Regions from separate parts of the Caballeronia sp. DA-9 genome, predicted to be linked through region 4. Evidence: predicted binding sites of a transcription regulator. Region 4 holds the regulator's gene; each other region holds the start of a gene.
The links. Region 4 encodes FNR, which switches genes on or off when oxygen is low (the NO sensors DNR and NnrR bind a similar motif). Its sites were predicted from a motif close to TTGATNNNNATCAA; they were not measured.

Region 1 (7,506 bases), on a different replicon from region 4:
TATTTCGACTCGGCCTCCGCGGCCGTTGATCAAGCCCCGTGTCCCGGCAATTCGCATGGCAGCAAAATCGCCCGGACATTGTCGAGCCCCTTGCCATGGGTGCGCCAGAAATCACGCACTTTGGCATCCAGGTCAATGAGTTCTATGCAATGCGGGAAACGGTGATGCGCAATCTCGATGTGTTCGTGATGCAGGCGGTCTCCTTTCAAATATCCCGCATGGACGCGATGCAGGAGTGCCTGCTCGATCCCAGCTTCCTTCGCATGGCGAAGTAATTGCGAGGCAAGGCTCGGTCGCGATACGCGATGCCAGAGGCGTGTCGGACGAGCCCTTTCGGAATGGTGAAAATAAAGGCGAAGCGAAATCAGTTGAGTCATGACGTTGAGCAGTAAGGTCTTCGAAGCGTTCAGGGTTGTGCGGCGACAGTCGCGGCCTTGCGGCGTGCGCGGCGCCAGGCCGGGATGTCTGCCAGTCGCATGCCGGCTGGAATGAGCGGATGTTTTGCGTGGCCGACCCGTTGCGCGCGGTAGATTCCCGTGTGACCAGAGAAGAGGTAGCTGACCACGCACGCGAGAGCCGCATACACGCCAATCTGAGGGCCAAAGAGTTCGATTGCCATTACCGTCGACGCGATCGGGGTGTTCGCCGCGCCAGCGAACACGGCGACAAAGCCAAGCCCCGCAAGCACAGGTATGGGCAACGCGAGGATGTGACCCAGCGCGTTGCCAAGTGTTGCGCCGATATAGAAAAGCGGAGTCACCTCGCCACCCTTGAAACCTGACGCAAGCGTGACCACGGTGAAACCGAATTTGCCGGCAAAGTCATAGACCGGCAACGGACCGTTGAAGGCCTGCACGATGGTCGGTATCCCGAGACCCAGGTACTGCGGAACGTTCAGAACGGTAGCGAGGATCGCGACCACCGCGCCGCCAAGGACAGGCCGGAAGGGCGCATAGGATATCTTGCGTTTGATTAGGGCGGACAACGCATGCGTCGAGTCGGCAAAGAGCATCCCCACAACACCGAATGCAATACCGGCGATGGTCGCCGATCCAAACCCGAGAACCGTGACAGGCGGCACGAAAGGGATCGCATACATCGTGTGGTGAATACCCCAGAGACGGCATACGGCGTCTGCCACGACTGAAGCCGCGAGACACGCGAGCAACGCGTCATAGCGCAGGCGGCCGATCGCAAGCACCTCGAGGCCGAAGATCGCGCCCGCGAGAGGCGTGCCGAACACCGACGAAAAGCCCGCCGCGATGCCGGCCATCAGCAAAATCCGGCGGTCCTCGCGACCCAGATCGAAGAGATGCGTGACCCGGTCGGCCAGCGCACCGCCCATCTGGACCGCAGTGCCCTCGCGGCCCGCGGAGCCGCCGAACAAGTGCGTGACCACAGTGGCCACCAGCACGAGCGGCGCCATGCGCTTTGGCACGATCTTCTGCGGATCGTGAATCTCGTCGATCAGCAGGTTGTTGCCACCTTCGACGCTCTTGCCAATGCGGTGATAGATCCAGCCGGTAAGGAACCCCGCAACCGGCAGTAACCAAATGAGCCATGGATGATCCAGCCGCGTATTAGTGGTACGGTCCAGTGCAAAGAGAAAAAGCGCGGACGCAGACCCGGCGAGGGCGCCCAGCACGGAGGAAAGCAGCAGCCAGCGCGCGAGATACGGCATCATGGCTATCTGTTCGACAGACTTGAGACGTTTCATGATTTTCAGGTTCGAAAGAACATCAAACCTGGGCGACAGGGCGTCGCACGGACGGCCTACGACCTCCTGCACCCAGGAACTCGTAGGCATCATCAGCCGAAGGATCGGCGGTTGTTTGGAGGAATGCCATCTCCAGAACCGCGGATTTTACGGATAAAATTTGCGCAACGCAACACCGATGTACGCAGTTCTTTGTGCTCGCGTCCTGTCCGCCAAGTTCCTCAATTGAAGACCCGAGAGTCGGAAAACTTACCCGCAGCTACGCACGGAATCCATGAATTTCCGATCCGGGAACAACCCGGCATGGCGGCAAATCCTTGACACCCGATGCGCCAAAGTCCAGCAAGCTCCTGTGTCCCTGCGCCGATCGCACCGCTTGATATGAGTCAAATGATGTCCGGCCCTATGCGCAGACACTAAAGCGCATGACATCGGGGGATCTTGCCGTGTACAAACGAATTCTCGCGGCCCTAGACGGCAGCCGCAGCGCACATCGGGCGCTGGAAGAAGCGCTTAGGCTCGCGCGGGCCAGCGAAGCGACGTTGATGGTGGCGACCGTTCCCATCATCGATTCGTCCCGGGGAATCACCGAAACGAACGCCATCGATGAAGCCGCGCAAAAAGCCGCGTGGCAACGTCTCGATCACGCGCGCCAGTTGTGCAAGCTCCACAAGGTCCCTGCGCGCATCTGGGTCATCGACGCCCACGGCGCGAGCGTGCCGGCCGCAATCATGCAGGCGGCGCTGACGGCCGGAGCGGACCTGATTGCCATGGGCACGCACGGGCACAGGATCGCGCGCCAGCATCTGCTTGGCAGTGTCGCGGAAACGATCCTGCGTTCGAGTCACGTTCCGGTGCTCATGGTTCGCGACAATTCTTCCGGTGACGCGTGCGAGCACTAGCCGCGCGAACGCATAAAAAGCGCCCGGCTTGCGGGCGCTTCGGAGCGTGCCTGTCGGACGGGATAATCGAACGATCGCATAAGCCCTTTGGCAATCAATGCGACATGAACACCGGCGTGGTCATGCTTTCCAGCATCGTCCGGGTGACGCCGCCAAGCACGATTTCCCGGACCCTCGCGTGACCATAAGCTCCGAGCACCAGCAGGTCCGAGTGAGTATCGGTCAACGCGTTGAGAAGCGTCGCGCCCGTGCTGACGCCCGACACGCGGGGCAAGGTCAGGACACCTGCGCGAACCCGATGTCTTTCGAGGTACGCGGCGAGCTCCATGCCCGTCGCGACGGTCTCATGGTTGTGCTGCTCGACAACCGCAATTTCCACGAAATTCGCAAGCCGGAGGAAGGGAAGGGCGTCGGCTACCGCGCGCGCGGCGGCCGGGCCGCCATCCCACGCAATCAGCACCGTTCCGGCGAAGCGCTCCGTATTTCCAGCGTACGGCAGCAGGATCATTGGCCGGCCGCTTTCCAGTAGCACATCGTCCGGAAAATTCCTCGCGATATAAGCGGCCGGATCGGCCGGATCCCGCTGCCCGTAAATCAGGAGGTCGGCATGCCGTGCGTGCAGGATCGCGGTCTCCACAGCAGGCCCGGGCGGCGCGCGCCATTCCGAGGCGATTCCCGCGCGGCGCGCCGCCTCCGTGAAGTAATCGCGTGCGCGGGCCAGCCGTTGCGCAGCCTGCTTCTCATTGGTCGCGAGGTCCAGGCTTTCGTCCGGCCTGAACATCGGACGCAGGAGGTCCTGGCATACGATATAAAGCCCGATCAGGTGCGCATTGTGTTTGCGGGCAAGTTCGACGGCGAAGTCAACTCGCGCGTCGCTGCAAAGGCTGTCGTCGATATGAACGAGCATGGTTGCGTAGTTCATAGCCATGCTCCGGCAATGTCTGGCGCGCTCAGGATGTGCGGCGCCTTTTGCTCGCCGGCGTGCGAGGGGACGAGCAGCACGGGGCAACTGGACATGCGCAGGAACCGTTCGGCGACGCTGCCAAGCACGAGCCGCCGCCAGCCGCGGCGTCCATGCGTGCCCATTACCACGAGGTCGGCGTTGAACGCCTTGGCCGCACGGCTTATTTGCTGTGTGATGTCGTCGCCGACAGGATCGACTTCCAGCACTTGAGGCGAGCCCTGCACGCTCTCGCCTTGCATCCTGGCAACGGCCTCTGCAATCACGCGAGCACCTTCTCTCACGAAAACATCGCGCGCGTGCGACGGATCGGAAGCGGGGTCGGCGTACAGGGTCGGTGGCACGTCGATCACATAGACAGGCTTCAGCTCGGCGTGGTTTTCGCGCGCCAGCAACAGCGCGGCGTCCAATGCGCGAGCCGATGTCTCGCTGCCGTCGATTGGCACAAGGATGTGTTTGTACATGAGTGGTCTCCTCGAATTCAGTGCGACATCAGGACCGGTACCGTCATGGAAGCCAGCATGGTGCGCGTTGCACCGCCCATCACCAGTTCTCTCCACCGGGCGTGGCCGTAGGCGCCCATCACCAAGAGATCCGCACCAAGGTCGGTCGAGCGCGAGAGCAGGACGTCGCCGGCCGGCACGTCGTCGATGCCATCCAGATCCAGGACATCGGCTTGCACGCCGTGCCGCGCCAGCACCAGCGCAATATCGGCGCCGGGAAGCCGCTCGCCGGGGAGTTCATCCTTCAGTCCATTGAGCGTCACGATGGTGGTCTTTTTTGCGCGCTTGAGCAGCGGCAGGGCGTCATGAACCGCGCGGGTCGCTTCGCGGCTGCCGTTCCAGGCAACCATTACGTTCGTGCCGAACGTCGTGAACACGCCCGTGTACGGAATGAGTATCACCGGCCGGCCAGCAGACATCACAAGCGTTTCAGGAAAATGATCCGAGATGAACGACTCGGGATCGTTCGGATCATCCTGGCCCGCGATCACGAGGTCGGCACAGCGGGCAACGCGCGGGACGAAGTCGTTCGCGTATTCGTGCGAGTCGATCCATTGACCGGACAAGTTGGCCCGTACCAGTTCTGCGTGAAACAAGCGCTCGAGCGCGCCATGCCGTTCGTCACGCAGCTTGCGGTGCGCTTCGTAGTAGTAGGCCGAGCCTTCCATCACGCGGAACGACTTTGGATCGGGCGTGAAGATGGCGAACACGCCGGTGACGTGCGCATCGAACTGTCTGGCGAGCCGCAACGCATATTCGAGGCGCGAATGGGCACGCCCGCTTGTATCGAGTTGGACAACGATACTTTTATAGCTCATGGCAAGGGCTCCGTTGATGGATCGCTCGGAAGACGGGCACTGGAATCGATCCGCCCGCGAGGTCATGAGACCCAGTCTATGGGGCGACGCTTTCCGTGGATTGACGTAGATCAAACGTGCGAGACGGCGTTCGAGCCGCTACTTGAGTTGACCCAGGTCAAGGATCGGCCGGCTGTCGCGCATACATTTAAGCCGACAGCCGGCGCGCGAGCGCGCCCTACACATGCAGGAGGAATTGGCCATGTCCGCGCCTTTAATCGATCCGTTTGATCTTGGCAGGAACAACCTTCGTTTCGCATTGCACTTGCTGACAGTGGCCGGGGAATACCGGCAGCAGATGTGCGGACTGGAGGAAAAGCGCATCGAACGCGATCTGGACGCCATACACCGGGAACGGGACGCGCTTGCCAATGCAAAAGATATCAGCGAGCTGGCTTCGGCTTCACAGGATGCCTTGCGGAACTATCTTCAGAAAACGGCGAACCTTTGGCAGGAAGCGGCGGGCGTCACCATGCGTAATCAGGGCGCGTGGGGCGAAGCCGTTTCCGATGCAATCAGAAACTGGCAATCGATGTGGACCGCCGGCTTTCAGCGGCCATCCTCCGGTTTAACCACGGCGCCGGTCTGGCTGGGCGGTTTCGGCGCGGCGTTTCCTAATGTGCGAACCAGTCCACCGGGCGCTCAGCCGGCTGCCGCCGCGCCGGTATCGGATCGTCATGCGGCTTGAGCGCGTTGCAGCCATGACCCGCGCGGCCGGATGCCGGGCTTCCCGCACCAGTGATCCGCTTGTCCTCCGGCAAGACGCCTGCGACCGATGCGGATGCACGCGCGGCAGCCCCGAGTGGCATGTACATACCGTGAGCCGATGAAACGCGATCCCATTACGACGACGTACGACAAACCGCCAGCATTCGTGGCCGATTGTTCCCGAGCGCCGGACAGCCGCGAGTCTCTCGACCGTGCGGCCCATGCCGCGCTCGCGCGGCTGAGTGGCGGCTTGTCGCCCGCTGCCTTGTGCCTGGCCGTGTTCGACTGGGCGCAGCACTTTGCGCTGGCCCCGGGCAAATGGATCGAGCTCACGGCGCAGCTTGCGCAGGACAACACGACCGCGCCGCTTCCGGTTTCCGGCGATCCGCGCTTTGCTGCCGCTTCGTGGAATGGCTGGCCCTATTGCGTCTGGCGCGACGGTTTTCTCCGCTTGCAGCAATGGTGTGAAAGCGCAACGACTGGCGTGAGAGGCGTCGAGCGCCATCACGAAGACGTCGTGCGCTTCGGGCTCAGGCAGATGCTGGACGCGCTCTCGCCAAGCAATTTCGTGTTGACCAATCCGGCGGTGATCGAGGAAACCCTTCGAACCGGCGGAGCCAATTTCGTGGCGGGCAGTCAACACTGGATCGAGGACCTGACCGCGATGCTGGCCCGCGCGCCGGGCAAGCGCCAGCCCGGCGCGCAGGCCTTCATGCCTGGGCGCGACGTCGCCATCACGCCGGGCAAGGTGGTGTATCGAAACGATCTGTGCGAGTTGATCCAGTACTCGCCGTCCACTGACACGGTTGCCCGCGAGCCTGTCTTCATCGTGCCTTCGTGGATCATGAAGTACTACATTCTCGACCTGAGCCCGCACGATTCACTGGTTCGTTATCTGGTCTCGGAAGGATTTACGGTGTTCATGATTTCGTGGAGAAATCCGGGCCCGGAAGATCGCGATCTCGCGCTGAACGACTATTTATCGCGCGGCGTGCTCGACGCCTTGGCCGAAGTCCGAAAGCGCTGCGACGCCACGCCGGTGCATGCGGTCGGCTATTGCCTGGGTGGCACGCTGCTTTCGATCGCCGCGGCAATGCTTGCGCGTGACGCGCGCGCCGATGAGTTGCGCAGCGTGACGCTGCTTGCCGCTCAAACCGATTTCACCGAACCTGGAGAACTCGGGCTTTTTATCGACGCAAGCGAACTCGCCACGCTCGATGCACTCATGTGGGAACAGGGCTTTCTGGATGGTTCCCAAATGGCGGCGGCATTCCAGTTGCTCAATGCGCGGGATTTGATCTGGTCGCGGCTCATGAGCGAGTACCTGCTCGGACGCCGTTCGAAACCGAACGACCTGATGGCGTGGAACGCCGACACCACGCGCATGCCTTACCGCATGCACAGCGAGTATCTGACTCAGCTTTTCCTGCGCAACGATCTGGCGGAGGGCCGGTATTGCGTCGATGGACGTCCGGTCGCCCTGTCAGACATCGAGCAGCCGATGTTCGTGGTCGGAACCGAGCAGGACCACGTTTCTCCGTGGCGCTCCGTCTACAAGCTGCACTTGCTTACACACAATCCGCTGACCTTCCTGCTGACGGCCGGCGGCCATAACGCGGGGATCGTCTCCGAGCCGGGTCACGCGGGACGGCATTATCGATGCGGCACGCGTTCGGCTGGCGCTTCGTATCGCAGCCGGCATGCCTTTTTCAACGAAACCGAGCCCACCGAGGGATCCTGGTGGCCGCGCTGGTCGCAATGGCTGCACGAGCAGTCGGACGTCCCGGTGCCCCGGCGCCTGCTGGATGACGCGCTGCCGGATGCGCCCGGCACGTACGTGCGTCAATCATGAACGATC
Region 2 (7,506 bases), on a different replicon from region 4:
CGCGAGGATCGGCAAGGCACAGCAACACTTGGCAACCCCAATCGTCGGCGAAAACTAAGGAGGGCGTTACGAATGTCAACAGCCCGCCGCAAACTATAAGGCTATGGACTCCGCCTTTCCAAATCAACGGACGAGTCTTTCCACCTATAATGGAGTCAGCCATTTGAGCCTCAACAGTTCCAACAATGGTTAGGTTGATGTCGGTGTTGGTAGCACTAGCATCAACCGCTTCATCTCACGTCGCAGTCACGTCGATTCTTTACGCAGTAACACGTGTACCGTGCTGACGCGCGGGCAAGTCTCTTTGACAAAATCAACCGCAATATCAAGGCGCTTCCATAGCTTCGTCCGCCCCAACGCGGTTTGGACGAGGTAGACCTTCGATTCGCTAGGTATCTTCACGTTCATCAACCACCAGCCATCACGGTCATCACCAGTTTCGCTCTCGCTGGTCTCCACCAAAAACACCTCGTATTCAGGTTGGGCTCCGTCGAGGACCGCGAGGTCCCGTTTCGTCAGCGTGTGCATTTGATCCCTTGCAATCGTTCGTACAGCAAGGAGTAATGCCACGAGACAGCTTAGTTTTCCATGATTCAACCTACCAATCTCACGAAATGCATCGAGTGTTTAACGTTTGATATGATTTGTTATACATGGGAACACGTTTATGGATTTGATTCAACAGATTTATTTGTTGAAGGTGTGTCGCTTCGTAACGCGATGCCACGTAGGGTGGAAGTCTGCAAACGATCCCTTGCGATCCGCACGCATCTCTTGCGGTACGATTGCAGACTGCTCTCTCGCGGAGGACGGCGTTTGCGAGTGACCCGCCTGTCTTGTCTTATGGTAGCCCGACCTTGATTAGTAACGGTGCAGGTGCGCTTAGTATTGACTTACTTCAGATGTTATGGTGGCGGAACGAACTATGTATGACTTGCAAACGTTGACGGGCTTCGATTTGATCATCGACGCAAGGAGCCCGCGGGAATTCAAGGAAGACCACGTGCCGGGAGCTATTAACCTCCCCGTGGTATTCGATGAAGAATACGCTGAGGTCGGGACCACTCATCGGACTGACCCGATGCGGGCTTATCAGATCGGGGTCGCATACTCGCTTAAAAACATTGCTCGTCATTTGGAGCTTCCGTTTTTCCAGACAAGCAAGCGAGCGACCATCCTTGTGTACTGTTTTCGCGGCGGGAAACGGAGCAAGCTTTGGACAGATGCGCTGGAGACAATTGGCTACAAGGTAGAACGGTTACCTAGAGGGTGGAAGGGCTATCGGAACTGGGTGAGAGAAACACTTGCGCAAGTGCCTACCAAAATGACTTTTAATGTGCTTTCTGGTCCGACTGGATGCGGAAAGACGAGTCTGCTTCACGCGCTGCGAAAGGCGGGAGCCCAGATGCTGGATCTCGAAGCGCTCGCTTCACACAGAGGTTCCATAATTGGCGGCATCCCCGGGCATCCCCAACCCAGTCAGAAGTACTTTGACACGCTTCTGCTCGACGAAATAAGTCGGTTTGACCTAGCGAAGCCTATCTGGATCGAAAGCGAGAGCAAGAAGATCGGTCAGGTACAGTTGCCAACTTCATTATTCGAGGCGATGCATCGCTCCCGTTTGTTTATCGTGCACACACCGATGTCAGAGCGTGTTGCGATGTGGCACCGAGAATATCCACATTTTGCAGAAGACCCTGTTGGGCTGATCGAAAAACTAACCTACCTGAAACCGCTGGTAGGAGGGGTCACGATCGACAGATGGAAGGAACTCGCTGAGCGTAGGGAAATGGACGCGCTTTTCGAGAGCATCATGGTTGATCACTACGATCCCGCTTACACGCGGTCAACAAACAAGAACTACGGCAAGACCGGGGAGACGACTGCAATACACTTGGATTCTCTCGACTCAGACTATCTTGCCGCGGTCGCGGAGGGACTGCTCGCGAAGGGTGACCAGTTGTCGGCGCCGTCGCTTGTTTAGGACGTTGACGCGTCTATCCATGACGGAGAACCAAGCCGGCGGCACAAGGCTCAGCCAAAGCATGTGGAAATAACCCCCCGGTAAGGCGGCTCGGGTTGGACGCAGTTGAGTGTACGGCGACCGTCCGTTTTCGTGGTGTGCCCCATGGTATCCGTTGTTGACCAACAGGCAATTGGACAGCCAAAAATCAACATCCCAGGAGTGGATAGCGTCGTGTTGGCTTTGGTGGTCAAAGCCGTAGTGCTGCATGTAACCTACAGTCTCGACGATGAAGACGCTAATTGTCGCGTAACCAAACACGAACAATGACAGCCGCCAAGCTTGCAGCGTTAGCGGCAAGATCACCAGCAGAAGGGCGATCGAGATATTTGCATACAGGCGCCGAGGGATGGAGCGATCTCGATACGATGTTGGATTCAGCGAAGCCCTCAGCGCGCTGAGATACGACCGGACCACGTGAGCCCATGATGACGTGCCCACGGAAGCAGTGGACCCAAACAACGGGTCGCCGAGATGGTCGTGGTGTAATTCATGCGCGAACCTGTAGTGAGGGTAGCCAGCGACCGTAAAAGCAATGTCGCTAACGCCGCGCCAGAGCCGTTCGGTTCGATGGGTCAACTCGTGCAGATGGGCCATAGCGGTGGCACTTAGCACTCCGCTGGAGACAACCAAACCAACAAATTCGACCGGGCCTGCAGTTGTCGCTTCGCGAGCTGCGATTGCAAGCGCCATCGTCCAGCTTAATGCAAACCAACAAGGGATTTGGCGCTCGGACAACCTCTCGATTGGAACTGCACTCAAAGGTGGGCCTCGGCCAATACATGCGTCGAGAAGTGGCACCAAAACTAGCGCAATCGCTACAAACATCCACGCATAACCGGCAGCAAATAGCACGGCGCCTGACAAAGGGAGGCTCAGCGAGAGCCAGAAGCTCCGTCTTGGACTAAACGAGCAGTCCATTGACTTCCGCGAATTTGACTACCTCGGATATGTGGGAAGCACCAACCTTGTCTTTGATTTTCTTGTAGTTGCCGTAGATCGTCTGCACCGAGACATCCATCTCCCTTGCGATATCCTCGGCCGTGAAGCCGTCTTTTAGGTAGCTGACGACTTGCAGGTCTTTACCCGTGATCGAGCGAGACTCCATGATTTCGCGCTTAGCTACGCGAATAGACCAATCAAGCAGCTCCACGGCAAGTGCACGAAAATACATGCGACTCACGGAGAAGATCTTTTCGCCTTCCGCCTCAGTCTTGTCAGACCCCAGGTAAAGCACACCGATTCGCCCCTTGTCGCTCGCGTGTACCGGCACAACGAATCCGCTGCGGAAGCCATGTTCGTGAGCTGAGGTAAGCATATCCTTCTGCCCTTGAGTCGTTACCTCCACTTGGGAACCGAAGATAGGTTCTGTATTGCTGACTGAGTAATCCAAGAACGGATCCGTCATGAACCACTTGTTAGCGTTGTACAGTTGGCACCACTCGGGCCGACATCCTATTAGAAACCGGTGTGAGGCACGGCTTTCAGGGGACTCGGCTGGATTCATTGAGACGAAGACATACGACTCAGCACCCAACGTCGAGACGATCGCCCTCACACAATGCGCCACGTCGGACTCGTCATGCGCAGATATGATTTGGTCAAAATACTTCAAAACTGATGCTTCGGATTGGGTCGATTCCATGCCTCAGTCTCCTTCGATTACCAGTTATTGCTTTAAACCATCATCCGTAAGTTTGCGTCGTATCTCATTGTAAAAAGGCGCAATCTGACTTTTGTACGGGTCGGCATTTGCAAAAACGTCAAATTCGTCAAGCTTGCTGATTAGCAAGACCTGGACCGATGACGCGTCATCTTTCTCGATGATGCGGCGTTCCAGCGAATATCCACGAGATACCTTGAAAAGCTTCAACGTCACCTGTTCGGTGTCGACGTTCACGGATCGTTCAAATGCCAGAGTCTTCGCCATCATCGACCTCGCCGCGATGGTTGTGATGTCCGCACTTCGAACAAACGACGCTCTCTTGATCGATATCTGTAAGGCTCGATACAAACTCGTCGGAGCCACACGCATTGCATTCGACGAGCAACGCTTCGAATTTCGTGCGGCAAAATTGGCAAGTAATATGATGCACTTCACCCTCGGCAAGCACTTCCCATCCATCTGCCATCGGGATGCTGCATCGCGGGCAAACAAAACCCCGGTGTTCGATTTCGTTCATGTTTTCGAAAGGACAAGGTAATAAAACAACCGTGCTACGGTTGCTGTCTAACGAATATGGTAGCGTGAGATCGAGATACGTGTTGGCCGCTGAATCCTTTGCCCGACGCAGCGGTCGCGCCAACTCTGCGATTGGAGAAGCTTTTTTCCAATTGGCAGCGACGTAATATTTAGGTTACCTGAGTGTTTTTTTTCGCGCCGAAGCATGCACGCAAGTCGCGCATTTTTGGTATCGGGTATAACTTCGCGTCCTGATGATGACCGAAGCACAGGTCGAGGTGCCAGCAGACGCGGCGCTCGCTGAGGAAAAAGGCCCGACAAAGTCGGGCCTTCAAACCAAGGCGGGAACCCCCGTTACCGCCTTGGTATTATACCTCTCGTAACTGACCTTTTCTTTCTGCCTATTGGTTTTGTGGTCGGGCGCTTTTTGTTGGTCAGCAGGCGCATAGTAGTAGGCAACTAACACCTACTGTGTGGGCTAACGCACGCTCGACTTACGTTTCGTTACAGGTGTTGCTAAATGTGTACGAGGAGCGCTGTCCATCGAAGCAATTGGTCGGTTCGACGCTTCTGCGAAAACGAATTTTTTGTCGCCGATGAGCGTGCTCCATTCGGCATTTCATCTGGGAGGTAGGCGACAGGTAGGGTAAGAGCCATGTTCGACGCGAGCATAGTGATGCACCCTCAAAACGTCCAGTGGATTTCAATAGCGGGACCGCAGAAACGGATGTCCCCATGATCGTGGCTGAAAAAACTGTGACGATACACTATGCCAAATAGCCAGCGGATGATCGCCCTATAATTGCGAGACAAGCTCATTGAAACAGCGGAGAAATGTCGGTCTCCGGCGCGCAGGTCTCCAGGTAGCGAACCTGCTTCAAGACTTACTGGCCGAAAAGCTGTGAACGCAGCCAAACCCACTACTCCAGACGGTCGATACTTCGTTGTCAAAGGGCGTCTCTGGCGATGTACGAACCCGTCCTTACCTTCCGAACTAAAAGAAAAGTTGGTCAGTGAACTGATGCGAGCCCGCCGAGAAAAGGGCGCAGCAATGCGTGTTGGCGACAGCGTCCGTCGCGAAAAAGCGCGGCAGCGAATTGACTTGATAAAAAATGAACTCGGGGAGCGCGGTCCCGTCTGGTGGTCGGACGATGCACCGGACTTGAATCGGCATATGGCTAAAAACACGCCATATGCACAATGGTTTGCCGGGCTTACCGCAAAACAGCATGAAAAGGATTAAAGCGGTCCACACGCCCTTGGATTTGTTGTGGCCACCATTGGCATTGCCCTTCGCAGCGATCGCAGCACTGGTGATTGGTCTAATAGCTTGAGAAGCGTATTGCAAATAGGCGGGAAACTCTTCGGGCGGGAATTTCCTTTAGAGTACGCGGAAGCGCGGGCTGATCAGGTTGTTCAACAGGGACTGCTTCGGTCCCGTGCATATGCCGCGTCCGACGCTGCTCGACTGCTCCGAGCTTCGTGGTGCCTCGCCCGTATTTGTTCTGTTTGCTTCAAGCGCGACCGTTAGATCTGCCTGACGCGATGCATCGTCACCAAGAAGCTCACCTCGCTCGACTGACGGTGCCTGCAATCCACGGAGCAACGCGCCCGCCTTGCCTCCTGCCCCGTTGCGGGCTGCTCGGGTTTGCGTAGCAAAAGCCTTCACGGAAGAACAATTGGTTGAAGACGGGAAGGCTGTCGCAGCAATACCGCAAGGCCATTGCATGTGACATTCGTTTCTTACCCGCACCTCTGCCAGAGCCGGCGGGTCGCTGAATGTACGGCGGATCTTTTGCGGACTTGCTATTTCTTGCCCCAACTCATCGACGACTCAGGCCGACGTCAGTTCCACGCCTGCACATCCTCATCGATAACAGCGTGGACCTCGTAACCCTCGTCCCCCGGAACTGCTACCCTCTGCGTTCTCGACCGCCGATTGGTCGCACATGGTGAGCCAAGCGTTAGGCAGCCAGCAAGACAGGATTTTGAATGTTCGGTTTTCTGCGTAGTTATTTTTCCAACGACCTGGCGATTGATCTCGGTACTTCAAACACACTGATTTACATGCGGGGCAAGGGTATCGTTCTCGACGAACCCTCGGTTGTGTCGATTCGTCAAGAAGGCGGCCGAAATGGCAAAAAAACCATTCTGGCGGTGGGCAAGGAAGCCAAGCAGATGCTCGGCAAGGTGCCAGGCAACATTGAAGCGATCCGACCGATGAAGGATGGTGTGATCGCTGACTTCAGCATTACCGAGCAAATGATCAAACGCTTCATCCGCATGGCGCATGAAGCGCGCATGTTTGCGCCGTCGCCACGCATTGTTGTCTGCGTTCCATGTGGGTCCACTCAAGTCGAACGACGCGCAATCCGGGAAGCCGCACAAAGCGCCGGTGCTTCGAAGGTCTACTTGATCGAAGAACCAATGGCCGCAGCCACTGGCGCCGGGTTACCTGTTTCCGAGGCGACCGGGTCGATGGTGGTTGATATCGGCGGAGGCACCACCGAAGTGGGCGTCATTTCGCTCGGCGGTATTGTGTACAAGGGTTCCGTGCGCGTGGGCGGCGATAAATTCGACGACGCGATTGTCAACTATATCCGTCGCAATTACGGCATGCTGATCGGTGAACAAACTGCCGAAGCCATCAAGAAAGCGATAGGCTCCGCGTTTCCTGGTTCGGAGGTCAAGGAAATCGAAGTGAGAGGGCGCAACATGTCCGAAGGCATACCGCGCAGCTTCACGGTTTCCAGCAATGAAATCCTCGAAGCGCTTACCGATCCGCTCAACCAGATCGTATCGGCGGTTAAGATCGCCCTCGAACAGACGCCGCCTGAGCTGGGCGCCGATATTGCCGAGCGCGGCATTATGCTCGCGGGCGGCGGTGCGCTACTGCGTGATCTCGACCGCCTGCTTGCTGAAGAGACTGGTTTGCCGGTGCTCGTCGCCGAATCCCCTTTGACCTGCGTCGTGCGCGGCTCGGGTATGGCGCTCGAGCGTATAGACAAATTCGGTAGCGTCTTTTCCTACGATTGAAGACGGCGCTGCAATTTCTTGCGGACGCTATTCGGCGAACTCACGAATAGCGTCCGCAAGGGCCGGCAACCCGCCGCTCAGACAAATTCTCAGTGTCGTGCCCATCGATGAAAATCCAGACCGCTCGCGCGAAGACGCTGATAAGCGCGTGGTTCTGAGCATGGTTTTCAACGGAATCGTCTGTGATGAACGGCCCTTATCCATAGCGATTAGTCGGGCTTTTCGGAGGCTGGCCGATCTTGACCAGTTCGGCCGCTGTGCGTCA
Region 3 (7,506 bases), 510 kb from region 4:
GGAGGATCGCGCCGTGCTGGCTGGCGTCGTGCAGAACGAAGTCGGGCAGGATCTCGGCGGCGGCGTGCATGAGCGCCTCGGCCGCGGCCAGAGTCGCCGCTCCCGGCGGCCGGAATTCGGGCGTGATGACGCCGAACAGGAACGGGATGCGGATATCGAGCGGGCGCAGCACGACCCCTTCCACGGGCAGCCCGCGCGCCGTCACGGGTTCGAGCACAGCAAGCCCAAGCCCCGCGCGCACGGCGCCGAGCGCGTTCAGCGACGAATTTGTTTCGATCACACCCGCGGTGCGCACGCCTGCCTGTGCGAACGCGGCATCCAGACGCGGCCGCAGCCGGTAGGGGTTCTGCATTGTCACAAGGCGACGGCGGCCAAAGTCGCTCAACGCAATTCGCTTCGATCTTGCCAACGGATCGTCGGCGCGTACGGCGGCCACGCACGCCGATTCGCCGATCCAATGCACGAGCACGCCGCGATGTTCCAGCGGCAGGCTTGACACACCCATGTCGACCATGCCGTTCAGGACTGCATCGACCACCTGTTCCGGTGCGGCGCTGCGCAAGTGCACGGATTCGATTGCATGCGTCTGGCTGAGCCGCGCCAACGCATGGGGCACGAGACCCGCTGCGAGCGCGGAGGTTGCGGCAATGGTCAGCGGCGGCGGCGCGTTCAGCGCGATCTGCGCCGCGCGCGACTTGACCTGACGCAGGCTTGCCAGCGTGCGTTCGACGTCCTGATAAAGCTCGGACGCTTCGCGCGTAGGCGCCACGCGCGGGCCAAAACGCTGGAACAGCGGATAACCGATCTCCGCTTCGAGTTCCTGGATGGAACGCGACACTGCCGGCTGCGAGCGTCCAAGCAGACGCCCGGCAGCAGTGACGCTTCCGGCGGACATGACGGCGGCAAACGCTTCGAGTTGGCGAATTTCCATGAGCCGGCAGATCGATATCGATGAATGCAGAAATTGCATTCTTGCGCTGCAAGCATGCGAAATGCAAATGATCAAAAATTATATTGATAGAACAGCCAGGCGAATAATGGTGGCGGGCATTCGTTGGACGAAAGCCGACCGCGCATCCAACGCTACGACTACGTCCCGTTCGAATATCGGCGAGCATTGGAGATGCTCGCCCGACTTAGAAGAGACCCGGTAACGGCTAAGATGCAAACCTGGATCGATCCCTTTATTCATGCCCGGAGAAAAGCATGAGCAACGACATAAACGTACGTCGCATCGGCTCAAATGAAGCTGCGTCCTACGTGGAAAGCCTGGCCGATGTATTGATTGATTGCGTCGAGGGCGGTGCCTCGGTCAGTTTCATGTTGCCGCTGTCGCGCGAGAAAGCACTGGCGTTCTGGCGTGGTGTGGCGCAAGGGGTAGCCTCTAGCGAACGTGCGTTGCTGGTCGCGGAAGATAGCGGCGGCCATGTTGTTGGCACGGTGCAATTGGTCCTGGCGCAACCTGAGAACCAGTCGCATCGTGCTGATGTTGCCAAGATGCTGGTGCGTCGCGACGCTCGACGCAGGGGTATTGCGCAACGGCTGATGAAAGCCGCCGAAGACACCGCGCGAGCGGAAGGCAAGAGCGTGCTTGTGCTCGATACCGTGACAGGTGGAGATGCCGAGCGTCTGTATGAAAAGGCAGGGTGGCAACGTGTGGGCGTTGTGCCGAAATACGCGTTGATGCCGCATGGCACGTTCTGCGCGACGACGTTTTACTACAAGCATGTTTGATGCATTTGGCAGTCGCCTTCTCGCGCGCGCTTAACTCGGTGCGATACCGTACAGACATCGTGCGCCGGCGTGCCAGTCTTCTCAAAGCCGTGGATCCACGATAGGGCTATTTCAATGCCGTTTTGACGCGCGGACGAGGACTTGGCAAATGAACGACGTTCTTGGAAGGCTGGTGCTTCTGGTCATGTCATGTTGCCTGAGCACGGCGCTTTACGCGCAACCGCCGGTATCGACCGCTGCCAGCCAGCCGGGCGCAAAGGCAAGCCGCCATCACAGTCTTGATCGCACCGGGAAAGCCCGCAAAGGCGAAGCCTCGTACTACGGCCAGAAGTTTTATTCGAAAAAGATGGCTGACGGAACGCCCATGAATCCGCAAACGAATTCCGCTGCCAGCAAAACGCTGCCGCTTGGCACGAAGGCCCGCGTAACGAATCTGGAAAACGGCAAGAACGAAGTGGTCGAAATCAGGGATCGCGGCCCTTATGTGAAGGATCGGATAGTCGACGTATCGCCCAAGACCGCCGACAAGCTCGGGTTGAAAGAGAACGGCACCGCGCCGGTCGAAGTCAAGCCCGTGGAAGTCCCGCAAGCCGATGGCAGCGTGAAGCCGGGTGCCGGCGCCGCGCAAACCCAACAATAGAATGCGCCACGCCACCGGCTTTGTGAGGCTTTGGGCGGGCGCAACTGACTTGCAACAAGCGGACAGTTCAAGCGCCCGCATTATCGTTCGTTTCTTCCGCCGCAAGATACCGCCCGGGCGTTGTCCCGAGCGTCCGGCGAAACATATCGATAAACGCGCTGACATTCTCGTAGCCGAGTTCAAGCGCGATTGTGGTCACCGCGACCCCGTCCGCCACGAGTTCCAGTGCGCGAAGCAAGCGCGCTTGCTGACGCCATTGCGCGAAGCTCAAGCCGGTCTCCGCCAAAAAACGGCGGCTCAGCGTGCGCGGTGCGAGACCCGCCCACGCCGCCCATTCCTCGAGACGGCGGTTATCCGACAGATCAGCCGCCAGCGCGTCCGTGATCCGGATGAGCCGCGGATCTTCGGGGCGCGGCAGCGCCAGCGATTCTTCTTTCGATGCCCGCAGTTCGTCGATGACCACTTCCGCGATGCGCGCCTGCGTCTGATCGAGTTCGGCGCCCGGCCACGTCGCGGCACGTCTCACGGCTTCGCGCAGCAACGCCGTGGTCCTGATTGCACGGGGCGCGCCCGGCAAGTTCGCGCATCGCGGCTCGGTGATAAAAACGCTCCAGCCGGAAAACGGCCCGTACGAGCGCACTGAATGAACGCAGTGCGGCGGAATCCAGATTGCATGGACGGCGGGGACGACCCAGTGCTGATTGTCGAGGCCGACCGACATCAGTCCGCTCAACGCGCCCATGAGTTGTCCGCGCGCGTGGCTGTGCGGCGGCGTCTCGCGCGCCTCGGCCTGCGTCAGTTCGGCCGCGGCAAGGAACGGACCGTCGGGCGAGGTCACGAGGTCCGGTCGGATCAAATAGGAGGTCATGGCTGAAACGCGGTATCGATTGGCATTTATACCGGAGACTGGCCGCTTTCGCACGCCTAAACTGGCTTCATTCCTACTGCACCGGAGGCGATCATAATGCGAGCCGAAGACATCCTTCCTGACCACATCAATCAAGCCGACATTGGCGGGTACGACGATCCGCAAAGGCACCGTCGCGGCATTTCTCGCGAATGCGCGTGTCTGGACAAATACGGAAACATCCGCAAGCGCCCGCGCCGAAGCCGAGACCGACATGCTCGAAGCATTGCCCGCGCTGCGCGCCGTCGGATTGTTCGATGTACTGGACATTCGCGATACCGCGCTGCGCAATTGGGTCGATGCACATTGACCTGCGCATCAGTCAAACATCACATATTGAGGGAAACGCCATGAAAGCTGCAGTCGTCAAAGTGCCAGGAACTGGTCCCGCTTACGCCGATTTCGATAAACCTGTTCCCATAGCGGGTCATCGGCTGATTGAAGTCACCGCGTCCGCGCTCAGTCACGTCACGCGGTCCAAGGCATCGGGGTCGCACTATTCGTCGGTGGGGAAATTTCCGTTTGTTGCGGGCGTCGATGGCACCGGGCGTCTGGAAGACGGGCGCCGCGTTTATTTCTTCAAGCCGCAAGACCCGTTCGGTTCGATGGCCGAATACAGCATCGCGCCGGAAGCGAATTGCGTTCTCTTGCCCGATGGAATAGATGACGTCACGGCCGCGGCGATTGCGATTCCGGGCATGTCGTCCTGGGCGGCGCTGGTGGAACGGGCTAGATTCGTGAAGGGAGAAACCGTGCTCGTGAACGGTGCAACGGGCAGTTCCGGCCGCCTCGCCGTGCAGGTCGCGAAGTGGCTTGGCGCGCGGAAGATCATCGCTACGGGCCGGCGCACGGATGCGCTGGCATCGTTGAAGTCGGCCGGCGCGGATGTGACGATTTCACTGGCGCAGGACGAGGGCGCGCTGAACGGAGCATTCGAATCGCAGTTTCGCGAAGGCGTGGATGTCGTGCTGGATTACTTGTGGGGCGCGAGCGCCCGGTCGCTGCTGATTGCGGCGGCGAAAGCCTCGCCTGACGATCATCCGGTGCGCTTCATCCAGATCGGTTCGATTGGCGGCGCGGAGATCCCGTTGCCGTCCGCCGTCCTGCGCGCGGCGGCGATCACCCTGCTCGGCAGCGGAATTGGCAGCGTTCCGCTGCCGCGTCTTCTAAATGCCATGCTGGGCGTATTCGAAGCAGCCGCACCCGCTGGATTGCAGATCGCGACCCACGCCGTGCCTCTGGCGGATCTCGGCGCGCATTGGGACAACGCGGACAGCTTGCGCCGCACGGTTTTCATACCTTGACCGCGACGATTGATCGCTGCGCGGTGCATCGCCGGAGGTATAACGTGTACGCTACAATTGCCGCATGGCTAAAAAATCCCTTTCCGCTCCGGTTGTTCGCGCCGATGCAGCCGTTCCCGCTTCGCCCGTCATTCCCGGCGTTGACGAGTATCACTTCTCCGAGCAGATCGGCCATCTGCTGCGGCGCGCGTATCAGCGCCACGTCGCCATTTTCCAGGCGGCCATTCCGGATTCGGACCTGACCGCCGCGCAGTTCGTGACATTGTGCGCGGTGAAGGAGCAGCAATCCTGCTCGCTCAACGACATTGTGAAAGCGACCGCAATCGATCAGGCGACCATCCGCGGCGTGGTCGAGCGGCTCAAGGCGCGCTCGCTGATCGTGGTCTCGCCTGATCCGCTCGATGGCCGCAAGCTTATCGTTCGCACCACGCCTGAAGGCCTCGCGTTGATCGATCAAAGCATTCCCTTCGCCAAGCAGGTCAGCGAGCAGACATTCGGCGGACTGAATCCGGCCGAGCGTGTGGCAATCGTCTATTTGCTGAAGGCGATGACGCGAGCAGAGGAGAATTAGCGGGAAGACCGGTGTGCTGTCTGCACGAGCCTGTGGGTTTTTATAGACATGCTCAACGAAGTTCGCAGCCCGTAATACATTCGCTGATCCATATCAAACGACAAAATCCACCTCCATAGAAAATCTTGTTATGGCGATTTCATTCGACGCCGGACCAAGAAACGGGGTGAATTTTGAAGAAGAACATATCCATCGCAATCGCATTTGCCTGCGCTGTTTTGGCAACGGCAAGTTCGTCTGTTCATGCGGATCAGGGCGACATTCTCGCGCGCGTCAGGGCGATCAGCATTCAGCCTGATGTTTCGGCGGGCGGAACGCTGGGCGCTATTGGGACGGGCGTCAATAACGCCATCGTCCCTGAACTTGATTTTGTTTATATGGTGCGCCCGAGTATTGGGGTCGAGCTCATCCTCGCGACCTCACGCCACCAGGTGACATCCAACACGGGCGCGCTCGGCGGGGTGAACGTGTTGCCGCCCACGCTGCTGCTTCAATATTATTTCAATGCCGCGGGCAAGGTGCGTCCTTATGTCGGTGCGGGCTTGAACTACACGCTCTTCTACAACAACGGCCTGCACGCCGGAGATACGCCGGTCTCCATCAAGAACTCGAGCTTTGGCCCCGCGCTTCAGGCCGGCGTTGACGTGCAGGTCGCGCGCAATCTGTTCGTGAATGCCGATATCAAGAAGATCTGGATGCGCACGAGTGCCTCCGCGGGAGACACGTCGCTCGGTTCGCTGAAGATCGATCCGCTGGTGGTGGGTATCGGCGTGGGGATGCGCTTCTAGTCCGAGGCTGGAAATTCGGGCCGGCGTTGACGGAACATGGGACTCGGAACGAGGGCGGCGCCCTGCAACGCCGTGTTTCTAAACCGCCGTCATCGCCGCCTGCAGCGTCGCACGCACCACGTCGGCGGTGAACGGCGCTTCCCGGAACCTGACGCCGGTGGCATCGAACAATGCATTGGCGATTGCCGCCGGGCCCGGCAGCGAAGCCGATTCACCCGAACCCAGCGGCGGTTCGCCTTGACGTTCCATCTGCACGACATCGACAGCGGGTAATTCCGGAAACGTCAGGATCGGATAACTGCCCCATTCGCGGCTCGCGACAAGACCATCGGTAAAGCGAACACGCTCTTTCAGAGTACGGCTGAGCGTCTGGATGACGTTGCCGTGAATCTGATGACGCACGCCATCCGGATTGACCACCGTGCCGGTATCCTGTCCAACGGTCACGCGCTTCAGGCGAATCTCGCCGGTCACACGGTCGACTTCCAGATCCACGATCCACGCCGACCACGCCGCGCCAAAACCCGGAAAGCGGCTGTGTACATAGCGCGCGTACGCCACGCCGTGTCCTTGCAGCACGCGCGCGTCCGGGTCGTTGCGCGTGACGCGGCGCTGCCAGCCGGCACGCGTGGCGACTGCCTCCAGCAACTCCCGCGCGCGTTCGTCCTCCAGATGACGCAGCCTGAATTCGAGCGGATCAGCGCCGGCCTCGAACGCGAGTTCATCGATAAACACATCGTGCGCAAACGAGTTCGGCAGCGCCGATACCCCTCTGAACCACGACGCGCGCACGAGCGGCGCCATGTCGTTGCACACGAAGCGCCGATGCTTGAACGTGTAGGGCGAAACCGCCGTGCGGTCGCCCATTTCGAAAACGCGAGGTTCGGCAGGCGTTGCGCCCGTGAGCAGCAGCGCGAGCAGCGGTGCATCGTTGGACGGATAACGCGACGCGAATTCATAACCCAGCGTCTCGCCCATGTCCGACACCGTGCCGGTCACGTCCACCACTTGCGCCGTTCCCTTGGGTTCCCATTGATGTTCATCGGCACGCGTTAGCTGCACGCGTACCGGGCAATGCATAGCGCGGGAAAGCAGCAGCGCGTCGCCGGAGACGTCGTCGGCGCAATTGCGGCCGTAGCATCCGGCGGCTTCCATGCGCACGATATCGATATCGCTTTCCGCGCGGTCCACGAGAACCGACAGGTCGTAGCGCAAGCTCAGCGGATTCTGTGTTCCCGACCACACGGTGATGTGGTCATCGCGATAGTCCGCCAGCGCGCACGATGGTCCTATGGACCCATGCATCTGGTACGGCCAGACGTAGGTGCGTGCGAGCGTAGTGGTATTGACCTGACCTCGGACCGATTCCACGTCGCCTTCTTCCAGCAGCAAACGCCGCCTGGCGGGCGCGCTCGATATGGCCCTGGCCGGATCATCCAGAGAAGGCAGCGGAGGCAACGCGCGCCATGTGACACGCAGCGCGCGGGCGGCGCGGATGGCCTGCTCCTCGCGCTCGGCGACTACGCCGACAAAATCGCCGATCGCGACGACACCCCGCACGC
Region 4 (7,506 bases):
TCGGCGCAAACGCACTGGTTGCGTGGAACGGCAGCCGCGAGGCCGTGCGCGCGGTGCATGACGCGTTACCGCTGCTGAAACGCGCCACGCGGACCACCGTGGTGACGGTCGACGAGCCCCGCGACACGACACGCGGCAACCGTATTCCCGGCGCCGACATTGCACTCGTCCTCGCCCGGCATAACGTCAAAGCGGACGTGGTCCAGCTTGACCGGATCGACCGGGCAGAGAACACGCCAGCCGGGCGACTGTTGCTTTCGCAGGCATCGCAACTGGGCGCGGATCTGATCGTGATGGGCGCTTACGGTCATTCCCGCTGGCAGGAACTGGTCATGGGCGGCGCCACGCGCAGCATGTTCCAGTCAATGACCGTGCCTGTACTGATGTCGCATTGATTACAGGAACAATACCCATGTATAAGCGAATTCTCGCGCCAGTCGATGGCAGCGAAACGTCCGCGCGCGCCCTTGACGCCGCGATCGAACTGGCGCGCGAGCACAACGCGGAGTTAAGACCGGTCTATGTGGTCGATGTCCCGCCGCTGTCATATTCCAGCGCGGCGTTCGATCCCGTGCCGGTGCGCGCCGCTTTCGTCGAGGAAGGCAAGCACGTGCTGGCCGATGCCGCCGCGAAGATGCGCCGCGGGGGCATTGAAGACAGCAAGGGCTCGACCAGCCTGATTGAAGTCGAGCCGCTTCGCGACGACATCGCGCAGCGCATCGAGCATGCCGCAGTAGATTTCGAGGCCGATCTCGTGGTGATGGGCACGCATGGACGGCGCGGCTGGCGGCGGCTCGTCCTCGGCAGCGTCGCCGAGCACTTCGTGCGCATTTCGACGCGGCCGGTGCTGCTGATCCCGCATGATTCGCCGCCGCAAAAGGAACCGGACGTCACGGGGGCAACACCGTGAGCTACAAGACCGTCCTTGTACATATAGATGACAGCCGGCGCAGTCGCACGCGGGTCGACTTCGCTGTCGATCTCGCCCTCAAGCACAATGCGCATCTGATCGGCTTGTACGTGGTCTGCCAGGACGCGCTGCGGCCCTTCCTGAACGTGGAAGAAAGCCTCAACCTCGCGGTCCAGGAGGCACAGGCGAGAGCGCGCCTTGAACGGGCGCACGACCATTTTCTCTCGGCGACCCGCCTGTCCGGTTGCACATCGGAATGGCGCGCACCCATCGGGCCGCCCGCCGATACCGCGATCCTCCACGCGCGCCACGCCGATGTGATCGTCCTTGGCCAGCCGGATCCGGCAGACCCGGCTGCGTACATTGGCAAGCATTTCCCCGAAGACCTCGTGATGAGCTGCGGGCGGCCGGCAATCCTGCTTCCGTATGCCGGCCGCATCGAACGTTTTGGCGAGACAGCGCTCATTGCGTGGGACGGCAGCCGGGCTGCGGCACGCGCGGTAGCGGACGCCCTTCCCGTTCTCCGGCTTGCGCATTCAGTGCAGATCGTGACCATCGAGCAGCCTCGCGCCACGAGCGATGAAAGCGCCAGAACGCCGGAGCGCGCCGGACACGCGCTCGCCGCCTACCTCGGGCACCACCGGGTGCGGGCCGGCGTTTTATCGATTCCGCACGTGTGGGGCGTGAGCACGGGCGCGGCCCTGCTCAATGTGCTGGCCGATACCAGCGCGGGACTTTTGGTGCTCGGAGCGTACGGACATGCGCGGTTTCAGGAACGCGTTCTCGGCGGCGTTACCCGAACTTTGTTAAAAAGTATGACCGCAGCCGTGCTAATGTCCCATTAACGAGACATTAACGTCTCATTAATGTCTCGTTAATGTCTAGTTGACGTCTCAAGAACCAGTGTTGCGCGCGTGACTCAGTATCCGTACGCAATTCTTAATGCCCGCTATTTCGCGGGCATCTTTTTTACCGTCCGCGAGCCCCGTTCGGACGGGAAAACCCGACGCGCGCAACTTTTCCCCGAACGCACTGAAGAAGATTTCCTGCAATGACCCGTGTCCTGTTAGCCGATGACCATGCGCTCGTTCGCGACGGACTGCGCCATATCCTCGACCGCGCAAGCGGCGTGGAGGTGGCGGGCGAAGCCAGCGACGGCGCCACGACCCTCGCAATGATCCGCGACACCACGGCGGACGTGCTCGTCCTCGACCTGTCCATGCCGGGGCGCAACGGCGTTGAACTGCTCAAGCAGATCAAGGACGAAAAACCGGCGCTGCGCGTGCTGGTCCTGACCATGCACGCCGAACAGCAATACGCGGTACGCGCGTTCAGAGCCGGTGCGTCGGGTTATCTGACGAAGGAAAGCGCGAGCGCCGAACTGGTCGCGGCGGTGAACAAGATTGCATCGGGCGGCGTGTACGTGAGCCTGACAATGGCCGAACGGCTTGCGCAAAGTCTGAACGAGCATGGCGACGACCTGCCGCATCATCGTCTTTCGGACCGCGAGTTCGAGGTATTCCGGCGCATCGCGGGCGGCGAAACGATCACGCAGATCGCCCAGGCGCTGTCGGTCAGCGCCAAGACCATCAGCACCTACAAGACCCGGATTCTCGACAAGATGCAGATGCCGCATGACGCAGCGCTGATTCGCTACGCCGTGCGGCACAAGCTCTTCGAAGACGACCACGAAACCTGAGCGCCACAGTCTGGCGTTCACGTTTTTTGTAGTCCATTTCCTACATGAATTCTTGAATCCCTACATTGTCTGACGCCGCTCGCTGATTTTATTTTGAGACAGAGTGGACCATACTTCCTCACTGAGCGTCGGCCGATTCCGGGGTCATCGACTCGCGTCGGCAAGCACCCCATCGATCAGCCGCTGAATCTTCTGCGCGACACACCCGTGGCGCGTACCGATGCGCGCGTTGGACACTGCACCGTATGAATTGCCGCGCAAACGCATTGATGCAAACACCACTCACGGAAGACGTCATGACTTCAGCGACTGCTTGCGCATCTTCAGTTGCGAGCCCGCCACCTTCGGCTCGCACGGCACGTCCGGCCGTTCCCGGCTTTTCGCCAAGTTCCCGCCCCGATACACGTTGCTCCGCCTGTTCGCTGCACGCCATCTGCATGCCGACGCAACTGAGCGAAGCCGAACTTGGCAGGCTCGATGCGATCATCTGCTCGACACGGCTCGTGCGGCGCGGCGAGACGCTGTACCGGACCGGCGACGCGTTCAAGAGCATCTATGCCGTACGCACCGGTTGCTTCAAGACGGTTATTGCGCATCGTGACGGACAGGAGCAGGTGACAGGTTTCCACATTGCGGGCGAGCCGTTGGGTCTCGACGGTGTTTGCTCCGACGAGCAAAACTGCGACGCGGTCGCGCTCGAGGACAGCAAGGTCTGCGTGATCCCCTTCGATCTGCTCGAAGAGCTTTGCCACGACATCAAGGCCATGCAGCAGCACGTGCACCGGATGATGAGCGGCGAGATAGTACGTGAGTCCGGGCTGATGATGATGCTTGGCACCATGACCGCCGAGCAGCGTCTCGCCACGTTCCTCATGAATCTTTCGTCGCGTATGAAAGCACGCGGTTATTCGGCGGCAGAATTCAATCTGCGCATGACCCGCGAGGAGATCGGCAGTTATCTCGGGCTGAAGCTCGAGACCGTGAGCCGGATGTTTTCGAAGCTGCAAAAGCAACGGATCGTGGATACGAACGGCAAGCAGATCCGGATTATCGATAGCGAGCGGCTCGCCGAAGTCTGATCAGCCGCGCGCAGGTCCCGGCCTGCCATGCCGATGGCGGAACACATGCCCCTGAATTACCTGCGCAGCTTCACGCGGCCCGAACGCACCGACCAGAGCAACCGGCGTCTCGGGCGTTGCCTGGCTTTCATAGCCGGCGCGGCGAATGCCGGCGGCTTTATCGCCGTCGGTCAATATACGTCCCACATGTCGGGCGTGGTGTCCGCGCTCGCCGATAACCTGTCGCTTGGCGAAACCGGTCTTGTCGTGGCCGGCCTGAGTTCGCTTCTGGCCTTCATGACCGGGGCCGCCACGTCCGCGATCATGATCAACTGGGGCCGGCGGCGCGGCGCGCAAAGCGAATACGCGTTGCCCTTGCTGCTGGAAGCCGCATTGCTGCTCTTCTTCGGCTTGCTCGGCGCCAACCTGGAACAGGACCGGATCCTGTTCGTGCCGGCGACCGTCGCGCTGCTCTGCTTTGTCATGGGCCTGCAGAACGCGATGATCACCAAAATCTCGAAGGCGGAAATCCGCACCACGCACATGACCGGGCTCGTGACGGATGTGGGTATAGAACTGGGCAAGCTCGTGTACTGGAACGCAACCAAAGATGCGCCCGGCATGAAGGCGGTGAAGGCCGACCGCGCGAAGCTCGCACTGCTGGCGTCGCTGCTCGGGATGTTTTTTATCGGCGGGATTGCGGGCGCGATGGGATTCAAATACGTGGGTTTCGTCGCAACCATTCCACTTTCCGCCATGCTTGTCATGCTGGCGGTCGTGCCGCTGGTCGACGATCTGGTCGGCCAGCGGCGCTGATTGCTTGGGCGCTGATTCAACCCAGCGTGAAACGCTCGCGCGTGCTCACGTAGTCGCTCGCACCGAACCGCCCGACCGGAAAATAATGCTGTAGCCGCACGCGCCATGTTTCAGTATCGATGAGTTCATCGCGTGCGTGCAACCTGTGAACCCGCCCGATGAAGATGTGCCGGCTCGTGGTTTCCAGCGTCTCCCACAAGGTACATTCGAATGCGACAGGTGCCTCTGCGATTCTCGGCGGCGCCACGAACGAGCTTGCAACCGGCGTCAGCCCGACTTTCTCTAGCTCGCTGACATCGGGCGGCAGGCGCTCACCACAGCGATGCATTTTCCCGGCCATCGCCTCGTCGCTCAGATGCACGACAAACTCGCGGCTGCGTGCAATGTTCACGGCCGTGTCCTTGAGCGAGCCGTCATCGAGACGGTTGATGCTGATCATCACAATGGGCGGCTCCTCGCCCATCATGTTGAACATCGAAAACGGCGCGGCGTTGATCGTGCCGGTAGCGCTCAACGTGGTGACCAGCGCGATGGGCCGCGGCACGATCAGGCTCGCCATGAGCTTGTAGCGCTGATATTCCGTAATGGCTTCGAAGTCGATTTCCATGATGGCCCGTTCAGGTTTGAGGCAGCGTGCAAGTGGTTCAGGGTTGAAGCAGACCAAGCAGTTGCCCGAGACTTTGCTCGCCTTGCATGCGTGACGTTTCAATGCGTTCTTCCAGCTCACGAAGATGCGCTTCCATGCGGCTGATTGCGCCGGATGCGTCGCGCGCTTCAATGCAATCGACAATTGCCGTGTGTTCGTCGTGCTCGCATGGCGCGTTGCCCGGCGGCTCGTACACGCCGACAATCAGCGAGCATCGCGATACGAGTTCGCTCAGATAGCGCTGCAGAATCGAATTGCCCGCGAGTTCCGCTATGCGCAAATGGAAGCCGCTGGCAAGCCGTGCCCATGACGGCTGATCGAATCGATGCATTGCTTCGTGTTCGTCGGCAAGCTGGCGGCGCAATACGTCGATATCGCGCGCGCTTGCGCGTTGCACCGCAAGTTCCACCAGGATGCGTTCCAGCGACCGGCGCGCTTCGAAAATCTCGCGCGTCTCCTCAGGCGTTGGCTCGGCAATCACGGCGCCCTTGTTCGGACGCAACGAGACGATACCTTCGTAAGCCAGCCGCTCCAGCACGCGCCGCACGACCGCGCGGCCAACACCGAACAACTGGCACAACTCCGGTTCCGGCAGCTTGGTGCCGGGCGTCAGGCGATGATTGAGCACGCCGTCGAAGATCGCCTGATAGAGGCGTGTGTCGATGTCTTCCTGGGAGGTATCGGGCGTTTGCGCGACTCGAAGCGCGGGTCTGGGTGTCATGTTCGTGCATGAAAAGTGGCATGTTCCGGGCCGGTGAGCCCCGCGCGTTCCATCTCGTCCATATGACGCGCAATCGCGCCGGGCGTCGTCATCCAGACATCGCCATTCGCTCGCGCGGCCGCGATGTGCCGAAGCGCACGCCGCAAATGACGCAACCGGTACGGCTGTCCAACGAGGTAAGGATGCAGCGCGATACCCATCACGAGCGCCTGCTTATGGCGGCTGTTGCTGGCTTGATCGAGCATCTCGTCAAATTGATCGATGATCATGTCCGCAAAAGCGCGTGCGTCGAGCTGACGGCCTATGATCATCGGCAAGTCGTTGAGTTCTTGCGGATACGGGATCGACCATAGTGAACCGGCGCGCGTCGCCATGCGAACCGGGCGGTCATCGTGGCACCAGTTGAGCGTGTAAGCGTAGCCCGTTTCCGCGAGCAAGTCTGGCGTCAGGTGCGACTCTGAAATCCATGGCGAGAGCCAACCCGAAGGTGGCGTCCCCGAATGTGACGCAATGCGCTCGCGGCAGTGAAGCAGTAACGCACGCTCATCGGCTTCGTTCAGGTCGCTCTGGCGTTGCGCGTTCGTATGGCCATGCGCGATGAGTTCGTCGCCTCGCGCGAGACATGCATCAATGACATCGGGGCAATGATCATAGAGCGCCGTGTTGATCAGCGTGCCGCACGGCAGGCCGAGCTGATCGAACAGTTCCATGCAGCGCCATACACCTACGCGGTTTCCATATTCGCGCCAACTGTAGTTGAGCACATCGGGTTGCGGCGAAACGGGGCCAAGCGCCGCGCCCAGTCCTTCGCCAAACGCAAAGTGCTCGATATTGAAGCCAAGATAAACGGCAAGTCCGGTGTCTCCCGGCCATCGAAACGAATCGGTATCGGAAATGGCGCGATACGCAAACCGCTCATGCGTCGCGAGCGGACCGAACGCTGGTCCGTGCGACGCGCCAGCGTGACGAATGATGACCATGTGCGAAAACCCCCGAATACCTCAACACGAAACGTGCTGCGCGTGAACCTTTTTGGTGGATCGCGCACTGTCACGGACTGTCGGCGCACCGTGACCGTGCGGCTTTCGGTCCTGGATCGCCGACAGATCGATTTTGAATCGTGTGCAATTTACACGCCATATCGTCGACATTCAATAGGGGCGATGGTTTGCATGAAACGCCATGCACTACGAACAAAGTGGCATGTGTCTTGCAATTCACGGTGCATCAGCCGGCCGCAGCCCTTGGTGCAGTTATCGATCAGGAAACGCAACGCATGAGTTCGTTCGTGAGTCCGTCCATATGAGTCAGTCCACTTCAGCCGTAGTGAAGACCGAAGCTGCTGACATAGAACTCGTTCACGTGTCGAAGCAATACGGCGACTCGCTCGCGGTCGACGCCATCGACCTGCGCATTCCGGGCGGCCAGTACTGCTGCCTGCTCGGGCCTTCGGGCTGTGGCAAGACATCGACGCTACGGATGATTGCGGGTCACGAATCGATCACCGATGGCGACATCCTCATAGGCCAGCGCAACGTGACGCGCGCACCGCCCGCCACGCGTGGCACCGCAATGGTCTTCCAGAGCTATGCGCTGTTCCCGCATTTGTCCGCACTCGACAACGTCGCGTTCAGCCTCAAGATGCGGGGCGTGGCG

Region 1: the regulator FNR is predicted to act here: its motif matches at 5,002-5,015, upstream of ACRWA7_RS09275 (universal stress protein).
Region 2: the regulator FNR is predicted to act here: its motif matches at 2,725-2,738, upstream of ACRWA7_RS34990 (fatty acid desaturase).
Region 3: the regulator FNR is predicted to act here: its motif matches at 5,240-5,253, upstream of ACRWA7_RS00425 (OmpW/AlkL family protein).

What each region holds. Positions count from the first base shown of each region.
Region 1 is NZ_CP195132.1:678,909-686,414, reverse strand. Features, by position in the region: gene ACRWA7_RS09300 (DUF190 domain-containing protein) at 30-377, opposite strand; gene ACRWA7_RS09295 (voltage-gated chloride channel family protein) at 407-1,717, opposite strand; fluoride riboswitch at 1,794-1,860, opposite strand; gene ACRWA7_RS09290 (universal stress protein) at 2,164-2,619, shown strand; gene ACRWA7_RS09285 (universal stress protein) at 2,714-3,541, opposite strand; gene ACRWA7_RS09280 (universal stress protein) at 3,538-4,044, opposite strand; gene ACRWA7_RS09275 (universal stress protein) at 4,062-4,901, opposite strand; gene ACRWA7_RS09270 (hypothetical protein) at 5,143-5,628, shown strand; gene ACRWA7_RS09265 (PHA/PHB synthase family protein) at 5,767-7,500, shown strand; gene ACRWA7_RS09260 (bifunctional enoyl-CoA hydratase/phosphate acetyltransferase) at 7,497-7,506, shown strand, end outside.
Region 2 is NZ_CP195135.1:140,544-148,049, forward strand. Features, by position in the region: gene ACRWA7_RS34980 (hypothetical protein) at 247-528, opposite strand; gene mnmH (tRNA 2-selenouridine(34) synthase MnmH) at 926-1,984, shown strand; gene ACRWA7_RS34990 (fatty acid desaturase) at 1,910-2,716, opposite strand; gene ACRWA7_RS34995 (autoinducer binding domain-containing protein) at 2,928-3,668, opposite strand; gene ACRWA7_RS35000 (hypothetical protein) at 3,693-3,923, opposite strand; gene ACRWA7_RS35005 (hypothetical protein) at 3,931-4,206, opposite strand; gene ACRWA7_RS35010 (hypothetical protein) at 5,107-5,448, shown strand; gene ACRWA7_RS35015 (rod shape-determining protein) at 6,198-7,241, shown strand.
Region 3 is NZ_CP195131.1:98,356-105,861, reverse strand. Features, by position in the region: gene ACRWA7_RS00460 (LysR family transcriptional regulator) at 1-931, opposite strand, end outside; gene ACRWA7_RS00455 (GNAT family N-acetyltransferase) at 1,207-1,734, shown strand; gene ACRWA7_RS00450 (septal ring lytic transglycosylase RlpA family protein) at 1,883-2,374, shown strand; gene ACRWA7_RS00445 (AraC family transcriptional regulator) at 2,442-3,242, opposite strand; partial or broken gene ACRWA7_RS00440 (hypothetical protein) at 3,339-3,591, shown strand; gene ACRWA7_RS00435 (quinone oxidoreductase family protein) at 3,632-4,585, shown strand; gene ACRWA7_RS00430 (MarR family winged helix-turn-helix transcriptional regulator) at 4,650-5,156, shown strand; gene ACRWA7_RS00425 (OmpW/AlkL family protein) at 5,330-5,944, shown strand; gene ACRWA7_RS00420 (molybdopterin cofactor-binding domain-containing protein) at 6,023-7,506, opposite strand, start outside.
Region 4 is NZ_CP195131.1:975,647-983,152, forward strand. Features, by position in the region: gene ACRWA7_RS04370 (universal stress protein) at 1-395, shown strand, start outside; gene ACRWA7_RS04375 (universal stress protein) at 413-910, shown strand; gene ACRWA7_RS04380 (universal stress protein) at 907-1,755, shown strand; gene ACRWA7_RS04385 (response regulator) at 1,962-2,609, shown strand; gene fnr (fumarate/nitrate reduction transcriptional regulator Fnr) at 2,906-3,688, shown strand; gene ACRWA7_RS04395 (YoaK family protein) at 3,734-4,483, shown strand; gene ACRWA7_RS04400 (flavin reductase family protein) at 4,500-5,090, opposite strand; gene ACRWA7_RS04405 (GntR family transcriptional regulator) at 5,128-5,850, opposite strand; gene ACRWA7_RS04410 (polysaccharide deacetylase family protein) at 5,847-6,830, opposite strand; gene ACRWA7_RS04415 (ABC transporter ATP-binding protein) at 7,153-7,506, shown strand, end outside.